DNA from 3 places in the Oceanobacillus caeni genome. Region 1 is predicted to be linked to each of the others. Evidence: riboswitches for the same ligand, from Rfam matches in the RefSeq annotation. Region 1 holds a riboswitch; each other region holds the start of a gene.

Region 1 (4,154 bases):
GAATTCCTAATTTATCTAACTCCTTCCTGGCAAAAGTTACCGCATTTGCTAACTCGGATATGGGAACGGCAACATCCGTAAGCATCATCTTCTTGCCAACATAATCATGGACATAGGCATAGGCTAGATTATGGCGGGCATGCCATAAATGATTACGTGCTGCAGTATCGGTTTCAAAAATAAATTCCTGACACTTATTATCCTTCATGATTTCCTTAGTGAAATCAACATCCGCTTGTAAACCGGCTTCATTACCATGGAATTCCAAGAAAAGGGTTGGTTCTACTGGATAATCTGTTTCACTAAATTTATTAATTTGAATCATTGAAGCCTCATCCACAAATTCCACTCGTGCAATCGGTACCCCTGCATGGATAATCGAAGTAACAGCATCAATTGCATGAGTGAAACTTGGGAATGTTGCACGAGCAGCAACCATATGTTCTGGAATGCCATATACTTGTAATGTTATCTCCGTGAAACAGCCAAGCGTTCCCTCTGAACCAACAAATAATCCATTTAAATGATAACCCGATGCAGATTTAGCTGCTAAACTCCCTGTATGTATCACACTTCCATCGGCAAGAACCACTTCGATATCACGCACCTGATCGCGCATCACCCCATACTTTACTGTCGTAGTTCCACTAGCATTCGTAGCCGCCATTCCTCCGATAGTTGCATTTGCACCTGGATCGACCGAGAAGAATAACCCATACTTTTTGAGTTCTTTATTCAATTGTTCTCTAGTCACACCAGGCTGAACCGTGACAAGTAAGTCACTTTCCTTTATTTCAATAATTTTATTCATCAAAGAAAAATCAATGGAGATGCCATGTTGATATGGAATAACATGTCCTTCTAAACTGGTCCCAACTCCAAATGGTGTTATTGGAATCTTAAACTCTTGTGCAACCTCCATAATATGGCTTACATCCTTTGTCGATTTTGGATATACCACCACATCTGGAAGACTTGTTTGATGATATGTTTCATCCCTGCTATGTAATTCTCTTACCGTTTGATTCGTCGTAATTTGCTCGTCAGATAGTTTTCTTTTTAAAGCATTTAGTACGGTTTCCATTTTGCTGCCCCTCTCACCTTGTAAGTTTTACACCATTTTTCAATTTATTTAATTTATAATAATATTTATATAAATTGATATTATTCATATTATAATGTTTTTTCGACTAATTCAATAACCCCTGATGCGAATTTAAAGTGAGCTCCCCTTGGTTTCATCATGACCGAAAAAGCAACCGAACAAATAAACCATATTGACATAATCTCCCTTCTAAGGTTATGATAAGTAAGAATTGAACAACTGATCGGAAGAGGTTCATAGCTGAAACCCTCTATAAAAAACTATGGATACAATGACAATTCGCCATGTCCATAATTGGATGTGGCTTTTTTGTTAGAATCATAGTTTGCTATGACCTCTCCGTAGTGTTCGGAAACATTACAGGGAGGTTTTTTTATGTCTGGAAGAAGCGAGAAACAAGGTTTGAAGGATTTAACTCTACTTGGTAATAAGGAAACGAATTACGCAACGGACTATACACCTGAAGTATTAGAATCCGTAAATAACATCCATTCTAATCGGGATTATTTTGTAAAATTCAATTGTCCAGAGTTTACTAGTTTATGTCCGATTACAGGGCAACCTGATTTTGCGACGATGTATATTTCGTACATACCTGATCAAAAGATTGTAGAAAGTAAATCATTGAAATTATATTTATTTAGTTTCAGAAATCATGGAGATTTTCATGAGGATTGTGTGAATATCATTATGAATGATCTAATTGAATTACTTGATCCACGTTATATTGAGGTTTGGGGTAAATTCACTCCTCGTGGCGGTATTTCTATTGACCCTTGGTGTAATTATGGAAAACCAGGGACAAAGTATGAGGAAATGGCTATGCATCGCTTGATGAATCATGATCTTAATCCGGAAAATATAGATAATCGTTAAATAGGTAGAGGTTCTAGCTACCCTCTATAAAAAACTAAGAAAACAACCCATCTTAGTGTTGTTTTTTCTTTTTGAAAAGGAGTTTTTACATGGAAAAGAATAAAGCCATTGTTGTTTTTAGCGGAGGGCAGGACAGTACGACCTGTTTATTCTGGGCAAAAGAACAATTTAAAGAGGTCGAAACAGTTACCTTTGATTATGGCCAACGACATCAATTAGAAATCGAATGCGCCAAAGAAATTGCAGAAGATCTCGGTGTCAAACACCATATTTTAGATATGTCGCTTCTACATCAATTAGCACCCAATGCTTTAACACGGGACGATATGGAGATAGCTGATGGTGATGGAACTAGGCTTCCAAACACTTTTGTACCAGGGAGAAATTTACTTTTTCTATCCTTCGCTGGTGTGTTAGCAAAGCAAGTTGGTGCAAGGCATCTTGTGACAGGAGTTAGTGAAACAGATTTTAGTGGCTATCCAGATTGCCGAGATAGTTTTATCAAATCATTAAATGTGACATTGAATCTAGCAATGGATGAGGGTTTTGTTATCCATACTCCCCTAATGTGGTTGGATAAAAGGGATGTTTGGAGGCTTTCTGATGAGTTAGGTGTAATGGATTTCATCCGGAAAAAAACCTTAACATGTTATAACGGAATAAAGGCTGATGGTTGTGGCGAGTGTCCAGCGTGTAAGCTCCGTAATCATGGTTTAGAGCAATACTTACTGGCCAAGGGAGAGAAATAATATGTTGCGCGTTTTTTTATATTTAATTTCCATTGTCACGGCAAACGTGATAACCGCGGCAATCATGCCCCTCGAGATTGGTATTTTCATCATTCCAATGGGAACATTTTTAATAGGTGCGACCTTTATATTTCGTGACTTGGTGCAAAACAAGTACGGAAGAAAAAAGACCTATTTATTTATCTTGACAGCATTAATCTTATCCGGTGCGGTGTCCTCTTTACTTGGCGATACCCTAATGATTGTCGCAGCCTCCGCACTTTCCTTTATTATTTCTGAAACAGCAGATACAGAGATTTATACTAGATTAAAACTACCAATCGCATGGCGTGTATTTTATAGCGGAATTGTTGGTGGATTACTAGATTCCGTTGTTTTCGTTATCGTTGGATTAAGTCCAATCGGTGCAGGATTTATCCCATGGGAAGCTGTGCCAGCAGCGATTTTAGGGCAGGTTATTGCAAAAACAGTTATCCAGTTAATTGGAGCTCTTGTTCTAAATCAAGTGTATGTGGTGAGAGCAAGACGTATTACGGTGGGATAAATTCAGGTGAAGTTTAAGTAGTATTTTTACAAATAATAAATGAGCTAGATATGCTCCCCTAAAGGTAGACAGATTAAAAAATCCGTTTATATCTTTGGAAGATGATGAGGAAGCATAGGAGTTTTAGCGCGTTGCTTTTATTAGGTCAGATAGCATACCAAATTCAAGGAGATTGGTATGCTTTTTTTATGGGGAGAATCTGTTTTTTTCTCAGCATTCGAAAAACAATTACTATCTCAATGAGTGCCCGAAATTCGGTTCAAACGTAGCAAACGGTCACTTATACGACAAAGAACCTAAAATAGAATGAATAAGTGGTTTTTATTTCTTTTTCTAAGGCTATTTTTTAGGGGTTTTTTCAGTGGTCTTATATCTTTGAAGAGTTCTTTATGGCCAATATATATTTACTTATGATAGCTACGTTACCATAAAAATCATAAATATGATAAAATAGCATAATAAATAATAAAATTAAATTGAATATGAATAATACAAGTACTTAGCTGTATAAAATAATAATTATATATGATGCTAAGATTTTTTATTTTTGCATATAGTAGTGACCCTTTAGAGGTGGTGAAGATGATGGGTAAGCATATAGCTGTAATGATTCTTTTACTTTTTCTCCCCTTTTCTCAGTTATTTTTGATACATGATCACAATCATGCTAATACAGATCAAAACAGTATTATGGAAAACAGCATTTCAGTTGAACATTTATCCATTGATAATGGTGGTACAGATAAAATTGTACACTTCATTACTCTAATATCTATTACTTTAATACACATGGTTCTTAATCAGTCCCTGAACTTTTTAATTATCCCTATAAGGAGAAAAATATTATTTACACCCATATTTTATCAATTAAACTATGTGA
Region 2 (4,154 bases), on a different contig from region 1:
TAGATCGGCAATAAGTTGAAAGTCACTTAGCCCAATCAGGCACTGTCTCCCCTTCCTTCCACCACCTCACCCGAAATTGTCCTTGTTCCCCATTAATAGCTTGAACAACAATATATTTTGTTGCTGTTTTTTTAAAATCCACGCTTGATACATCGTCATTTTCTTCATTCATTCCTGCATAATCGCCATTTTCATCATAAAGAGACATGCCATAGCTATTTCCATTTTTAAAATGATGTTCTACGTCAAAGTAAATTCGTTCACCTTGTTCTCCATGAATAGGTATCAAGTGCTCCCCATTAAAATATTCGTATTCCACCTCTACAAATGTATCTCCTGTCACTTCATTCCACCCGACTTTACTTGTATGATCCATAGGAATCATCACCAAACAAACAAGCGGTATAACAATTACAATCCAGCTATACCACTTTAAAGGCTTTAACTTTTCTTTACCAAATAAAAAGAGAAGAGAGAAAAAGCCACCAATTGTTCCAGCGATTAACGCGTATTCTATTGGCATCAAAACCAAGAAAAGGGGATATCCAATCAAAAAATAAAGCAAAATTTGTTTACCTGTAAAATTGGGTATGAATTTCCCAATAACATCTATGAAAATGGAACTAATTATTCCGTAGCCAAAAAATAAAGCCCAAATCGCCGGTATTGTAATCAGTTCATGGAATTCAAAAAAATTAAATCCACTACTGCTAATTATGACGATAAAAAAGATTGATATTGAAAAGCTCGCCCCTATAATCCTTTCTAATAAGCGATTCTTAATAAAATGTTTTCCCAAATATGTTCAACTCCAATAAAAGAATCTCACCGAACACATTCCTTTAGACAAAATGCTTGAACCCACTACTTTGGAAGAGTAAGGTTAAAGTTTTTATATCAAACACCACGTTTATTTCCCCATAAATAGGTGTGAAGTTGCGGCAATACCCGAACATCGTTCAATTCTGAACTATTCATTACAAGATCAACCAATCGTTCGTATTTTTCAAGCAGATAGGCTAACAACTTCTCCTGTTCTCCCGTTTCTAAATCATCATTACCCACTTGCAAAAACAATTTTACATCAGGATACCTTTTGTGTATGTTGATGGCATATTGCAAATCTTTTTTCCCAAAGACGACTACCTTTAAACTGAAATCCCCCTGTTGTTTTTCCTTTAATGAACGGATGATAAAATCCAATGTTTCAAAATTTGTAGTCATTCCAGAGCTTGGCGGCTTAGGCGAAATCGTTAGATCATCTATCTTTGTAAACCATTCCTGCCATCTGCTACCTTGTGTTTCCAATGCAACCTTCACCTGATTTTCATGAAGTAAATCTACCAATGCATTCAATTGAGCCAATAATCCTGGATTTCCTCCAGAGATGGTAACATGTTGAAATCGTCCGCCTCCCTTTTCATATAATGCTTCCACTATTTCCTGCGGTTCCATCATTTGAATCGATTCCTTTTCTGAACCGTCCCAGGTGAATTTCGAATCACACCAGGAACAGGAATAATCACAGCCGGCCGTTCTGACAAACATTGTTTTTTGGCCAATGACCATTCCCTCCCCTTGAATAGTTGGGCCAAATATTTCAAGTACAGGTATTTTTCTCATAATGTTTTCTCCTTTGGTCGGTAAATACAATAGCTCGTAGGCGTTTCCCTTAAATATACCTGAACACAAGTTGGCTTATTCTGTAGGGTGTTTAGGTATTCCTGAATGATTTCATAGATAGTCCGGGCAACCACTTCTGTTGTCGGAAAGTATTCAGCGTCTTGGTCGGAGAATTTGGTGTCTTCATTCATCACATGATGATCAAATCTCTTGTGAATTAAGTCTTTTATTTTTTTAAAATTAACTAAAAAAACTGTGTGATCAAGTTCGTTTCCAGCAATGGTGATATTGGTAAAATAGGTGTGCCCATGCATATTTTGACATTTCCCAGCATCCTCATGTGGTACATAATGAGCTGCAGCAAATTGAAAATCTTTATTTAGTTCATATGCATAGGGATGTTCTGTAACCGGATAAATCTGTTGCATCATGAATCATCACTCCTTCGTTTATTTTGTATCTTTGGGAGCTTGTATCCATCCAATAAAGAAAAGCGTAAGCGCCCGTTTAGCGACGTACGGACTGGACTGAGCCGTAGGAGATAAAGGAAACACGACGAACGGAGTGAGTCGATGTTGACTTATCGTACGGAGGTGAGGGAAGTCTCGCTAGTCGCTGGGCGCTGGAGCTAGACAAAAAAGACAACACTAAAGAAGGTGCTGTCCTAGCTCCTTAGTTTTTTATAGAGGGATGGAATTTCGAACCTCTCCTGCCAATACGCAGATTCTATTATTCACTTACAATATTACTTTACCATATCTTTTGTTTTAGATTAAAGAATATATGTCAACATAAAAAATGAATATAAACGTTTCCAAAAGAAGAGAACATAATACGGGTAAAAAGCTGAAGACTACTTGTTCTTCCTTTATTAAACTTGCTTTCATAGAAAAAATGCTTCAGTTATTGAAGAAAACTGCCCTATATAATAACATCGTATTTGTTTATTTACTACTGCTAATTCTCAAATTAACAATTAGCCACACACCTTGAATAATCGTTGGTATTATAAACGCAATCAATAAGACTATAAATGCCAATAATTTAAGCTCAGGTGTTTGAGTAACCCCAGCACCATCGACCTCTCTTAACCAAATAATAGCTAATCCAATTACAAAAATGATAATCCAAAATATGTTACCAATCCACCAGAAATACCATCGTTTTTTCACCTTATTTCTCTCTCCATTCTCCAACCGAAATAAATTTCATTTAACTATACTGCCAATTACTAAAAAATCATCGCCACTTTTTTGAAATAACGTACCCGGAAACAGAACTAAAACAGCAAGCTTTGAAAAAGTGTAATGGTTATAACTAATGCAGATAAAGATCCAGCAGACAGTAATGTTATCATTTTTCGCCAGTTTATCTTTTTTGAAGGTTTTACAGCCTCTCGAGAAACCGTAATCCATATAGCCATAGATGCTATAACTAAGATGAAAATAACTTCTTTAGACACATTTGACACCTCCATCATTTACAATAATCACATAACCTTATGTACGGATTAGAAAAATAAAAGTTTCATTAAGGAATGACCTTTTTAATTGAACAATTTGACACTTATTTTTTAGGCATAGTGTATATCACAGATACACCACTGTTTTCTTCAATCTTCGTAAAAATTTCATGAAAAGTTTCTATTGCTCTTTCAATTAATTCGTACCTTTCCAAAATTTCACTACAGTAACCACCCATCAGAATCACTATTACTTGCACCACAATCTAACTCTTTCTCCACCCTCTTCTTTCCACTCTAGATACCAGACTTTAAAGCAGGTGTTTCAAACTTTTTTAACATAGGGAAAAGAATTTCATCAGTTCAATAACTAATGAATAGAGTCATATGCCAAAAATATGCTGTTGAAAAAGCTACTCATTTATTGAATTTACCCAATATAGTATATGGATTCTACTCACTTGAATATATCATTTTTCTTCTTCAAACTAGCGTTCAACGATGCTTCCACCTTTTTGTAATATAGATAATACCCCATCCAAAAAACAGCATAAACAAATATAAAAACCAGAAAACTTATTAAAATTGCTGCTAAGCTAAATGGAATCCAGTCAGCAATAAACAAGGCGATTGTAAAGTAAACAGCTATCGACAAGCAGAAATGAATAGCGGTTTTTTTCAGGTAACTCCAGCCATTATCCTCAAACAAAAACGAGGCCAATCCAAAATAAATACCAAGAATAAAAGAACAGAGCATATAAATCCATATTTGTGAGATAGCAGCGTCCGTGCTGGTAAACATTACAACAGTAAGGGCAATAAATGTAAAAATACCACCTAGAGCTATCCCCATCATACTTCTTTTAACTGCTTCAACAATCATCTGACTGCCCTCCCATAACCAATCTATCTTTGATTGATTTCACATATTTTCGTGTAATAAACTCTTTATTTCCAGAATGAAAATAAACACAGAGATTTCCATTAAATGATAACTCAAAACGTTCAATATGATTAAGATTGCCGATGACTGATTTTGAAAAACGCATAAAGCCATAAGGAGCTAAAA
Region 3 (4,154 bases), on a different contig from region 1:
TAGAAAAAAGGGAGCATCCATAAGAGGGATTACCTGGAAGCTTATTATTACTTTCATTTTCATAGAAATACTGACCCAAGCTATCTTACTTGGATTTCAAATAACTCCTCCTACTGCGCAGTATATTATACCGATAAGTGGAATGGTCGTCGGAAATTCGATGGTTCTTGCCATTTTATTTCTAAATAGGTTCACTGCTGAAGTAGAAGCGCGACAAGATGAAACGGAGCTCATCTTATCTTTAGGAGGGACACCAAAACAAGCAATCCATACTCCCTTAGTTACTTCTATTAAAGCTAGTACGATTCCTACTATTGAAAGCCAAAAAACAATTGGCCTAGTCCAGTTACCTGGAATGATGAGCGGCCAAATCATCGCAGGGGCAGATCCAGTACAAGCTGTTCAATTCCAACTTCTTGTCCTATTCTTACTATTAACAACAGCAATAGTCACAAGCATCTTCCTAGGGTTCTTATCCTACCCAGCACTTTTCAATGATAAAATGCAAATGATGAAGATTAGAAATGAAAAATAAGTAGAGCGTGAATCTAATTTCGGATTCACGCTTTATTGCGTTTTATTGACAGATGACTTCCTATTTTGTATATTATAATTAATTAAAAATATATTAATTAAGTATAAATGGATAAATAATGTAGAAGGAGAATTTTTATGTCGGAGAATTTATCACTAAAATCCTTTGTTGTCTTGCTAAAGGCTAATAAGACGTTGGCGGAATTAATTAAAAAGGATATAAGCAGTCATGGAATGCGGACATCTGATTTTACTGTATTAGAAGCATTATACCATAAAGGCAAACAGACTATTAAACAAATTACACAATCCGTATTGATCAATACAGGTTCCATAACGTATGTTATCGATAAATTAGAAAAAAAAGGACTACTAGAAAGAACACCATGCAAAGATGACCGTCGTGTTGTTTATATTCAATTAACAGATCAAGGTGTACAACTAATGGAAGAGATTTTCCCGCTGCATCAACAAGTCATCGAAAACGTATTTGAAGGTGTTACGGATGAAGAAAAGAAAATAATAATCGATGTATTAAAGCGTGTTGGCAAGAAAAGTGAAGAACTAAAATAAAACACGATGATCCAAAAAGGTAGATACTTCAAAAACTTTTTTTCCCTGCATAGTACAGGGTGAAAAAATCAACATAGGAATTAGATACGCCGTGCTAGTGCACGGCATTTTTTAATTCCTTAATATAATATAAGCTAGGTAAACGACATAAAAAATAGCTAATATAAGACCTTCCCTCTTACCTATTCTAAAATTGGTTCTCGAAAAAACTAATAAAAGCAGAGTTAAGACCATCATCATCATAACATCTATAAATACTTTATTATCCACCGCAAGAGGAGTTATAGCAGAAGCGGCTCCTAACACAAATAATATATTAAAGATATTACTTCCAACAATATTACCTAGAGCAATTTCACTTTCTTTTTTCAGAGCGGCAGTAATAGAAGTAACCAATTCCGGTAAAGAGGTTCCAATCGCTACAATTGTCAATCCAACTAATGTTTCACTCATTCCCCATTGGTAAGCAATTTCCGTTGCATTGGAAACAACTAGGTCCCCTCCAAAAATAATGCCTATTAAACCTAATAAAGTTATGAATATATTCTTCCCCCATGTCACATCCTCGGGGATTGATTCATTCTTCATGTTCTCTCTACTCTTAAATGCAAGTTCGATAACATAGTACATAAAGATTGCAAGAAATAATAGGAAAACCAATCCATCACTACGAGTGATAAAATTAGCACTTAATCCCTCTAACACGACGTCACTCATAACAACTAATAATACAGTGCTGGCTAGTAACGTAAAAGGGATTTCCTTACGTATCGTTTCTGTTTCTACTTTCAAAGGATATATAAGTGCAGCAATACCAACAACAGCTGTTAGATTAAAAATATTACTACCAATAACATTACCTAGAGCTACATCAGCATTTCCTTCCAATGCTGCTATAATACTTACCGTTGCCTCTGGGGAACTTGTACCAATAGCGACGATCGTAAGCCCGATTAATATTGAAGGAATTTTAAGTAACCTTGCTATATTGGATGCACCATCTACAAAATAGTCTGCTCCCTTAATCAAAAGACCAAAACCTATTATTAACAATAAATATTCCAAATATTCTCACCCCATTTTTTTATCTTACTATAACTTTTCCTCCATTTCTATGTTAAATTCCCTTAAAATCTACCAACCAAATCCCTAAAGATTACTAATATTTCCATTGTGAATCATTATAAACTTTGCTATGATAGATTCTATTGTATAAAATCCGTGGTTCGAAAGCCTCCCACGTAAAAAAACTAAGGAGAGATGGAAATGAATATAAAAACGTTAACTGCAAATGGCGTTTTGGCTGCAATGTATATAGCTGTATCAGCACTTATACAACCATTTGGCTTTACGAATGTCCAATTTCGTGTACCTGAGATGTTTAATCATCTCGTCGTATTTAATAAAAAGTTCTTTTTCGGTATTATATTTGGTGTATTTTTAACCAATCTATTTTTCTCACCAATGCGACTGTATGATATTGTATTTGGTGTCGCGCATTCGGCAATATCTTTAGGACTTATTATTCTACTTTCTAAATACACGAAAAACACGCTACTTTTACTAGCAGCCAATGCAATCATTTTCAGTTTTAACATGTTCATTGTCGCATTAGAATTATACTTAGCATTGGGATTACCTTTCCTATTTTCTTGGGTAACTACAGCCATTGGAGAAATCGTTGTTTTGGCTATTGGTATTCCAATTATGTATACTTTAAATAAACAAGTACATTTTGATAAAATCATATAAAGAAGATTTCCGTCATTGGGAGTCTTACTACCCGTTTAGATAGGATAAAGGGATATACCATAATAAAAACTTCACGATTAACTTACTAATTCGTGAAGTTTTTTTATATACTTACATAATATTTATACAAGGAGGCGCTAGTTATGATTGTTAGAGAAGAAACAGATCATTTTATAATGATTGAGCAAGACAACCATGCCATTGTATCTGGTGAATTAATAAAGTATTGGAAAAAAGAACTATTATTAAGTAACACGCTTATGGATTCGGTTGTAACAGCAATCACACTTCATGACTATGGTTGGAAGTACTTTGATAAGCAACCAGTATGGAATGATCAGCTAAAAGCACCGTATGATTTTACGAGTTACCCCTTAGCTCCGAAGACCATCATTTATACACACGGAATAAATGAAGTTGAAAAAATAGATACGTATGCAGCCTTATTATGTAGTATGCATTATACAAACTTTATGACCCAAGAATCTTCTCCATACGCAGATTCCTTTGTGGCACAAGAACGAAAAAGACAACAGGAAATCATTCACTCGATGAAAGATTTTGATGTGAACTTATTTGACTTCCATTATGAATTACTAAAGTTTACAGATAGTCTCTCCCTGTTCTTTTGTATAAATAAACCCGGTGTTAAAAAGGAGGAATTCCATTTCTTTTATAAAAACGGAATTCCAGTACCCTTTATTGATAAAGGGAATAGCCAGATTATTTGGCCAGAATGGAAGGCGGACAATACGATTTATATGGATCCATTTCCATTTGAAACCGAGCTAACTATAAAAATTATGCAGAAGAAAGTGGCTAAGGATTTAATTACGAAACATGGCATAGTAAAAAGCTATGAAAACATACCATGCGAAATATTAGATTTGAAACTATTATCTAAAGAGTAAAGAAGGAGTCCCCATGAACTCCTTCTTTACTTAAGACTCTTGTCTAACTTGCAATAGATGCTCTGAATCATCAGACGAATCGTTCTCTATATATAGTTTTCTTGTAGGGTAAGCAAATTCCGCTCCTTCTTCTCTTACAATATCAAGAATTTGGTAATTTATTTCCTCTTTCACTTTTAAATACTCTCCCCAGACTGTTGTCTTCGTAAAGAAATACAAAAGAATGTCCAAACTACTTTCCTTATACTCATCAAACCTTACAAATATGGTTTCTTGATGAATATCTGGGTGATTTTTTAATAGATTTTCGATTCGTTGTATAATGGATTCCATTTTTTCTCTTGATGTTTCATAATCTAACGAAAGATTAAAAGTAATTCGGCG

The links. A riboswitch is a leader RNA that binds a small molecule or an ion and turns the genes downstream of it on or off. The one in region 1 is predicted to bind preQ1.
Region 2: another riboswitch for preQ1. It lies ahead of ACFQ18_RS12680 (6-pyruvoyl trahydropterin synthase family protein); the one in region 1 lies ahead of queF (preQ(1) synthase).
Region 3: another riboswitch for preQ1. It lies ahead of ACFQ18_RS15590 (QueT transporter family protein); the one in region 1 lies ahead of queF (preQ(1) synthase).

Annotation. Positions count from the first base shown of each region.
Region 1 is NZ_JBHTKV010000021.1:12,861-17,014, forward strand. Features, by position in the region: gene ACFQ18_RS13745 (FAD-binding oxidoreductase) at 1-1,084, opposite strand, end outside; PreQ1 riboswitch class I at 1,329-1,375, shown strand; gene queF (preQ(1) synthase) at 1,481-1,981, shown strand; PreQ1 riboswitch class I at 1,983-2,025, shown strand; gene queC (7-cyano-7-deazaguanine synthase QueC) at 2,071-2,730, shown strand; gene ACFQ18_RS13760 (VUT family protein) at 2,735-3,274, shown strand; gene ACFQ18_RS13765 (hypothetical protein) at 3,860-4,154, shown strand, end outside.
Region 2 is NZ_JBHTKV010000018.1:6,446-10,599, forward strand. Features, by position in the region: gene ACFQ18_RS12670 (hypothetical protein) at 23-799, opposite strand; gene queE (7-carboxy-7-deazaguanine synthase QueE) at 898-1,626, opposite strand; gene ACFQ18_RS12680 (6-pyruvoyl trahydropterin synthase family protein) at 1,620-2,054, opposite strand; PreQ1 riboswitch class I at 2,290-2,336, opposite strand; gene ACFQ18_RS12685 (DUF3923 family protein) at 2,568-2,795, opposite strand; gene ACFQ18_RS12690 (hypothetical protein) at 2,903-3,085, opposite strand; gene ACFQ18_RS12695 (DUF3021 domain-containing protein) at 3,543-3,968, opposite strand; gene ACFQ18_RS12700 (LytTR family DNA-binding domain-containing protein) at 3,958-4,154, opposite strand, start outside.
Region 3 is NZ_JBHTKV010000030.1:1,470-5,623, forward strand. Features, by position in the region: gene ACFQ18_RS15575 (ABC transporter permease) at 1-535, shown strand, start outside; gene ACFQ18_RS15580 (MarR family winged helix-turn-helix transcriptional regulator) at 673-1,107, shown strand; gene ACFQ18_RS15585 (calcium/sodium antiporter) at 1,219-2,172, opposite strand; PreQ1 riboswitch class I at 2,323-2,367, shown strand; gene ACFQ18_RS15590 (QueT transporter family protein) at 2,374-2,859, shown strand; gene ACFQ18_RS15595 (DUF3891 family protein) at 3,003-3,770, shown strand; gene ACFQ18_RS15600 (mechanosensitive ion channel family protein) at 3,801-4,154, opposite strand, start outside.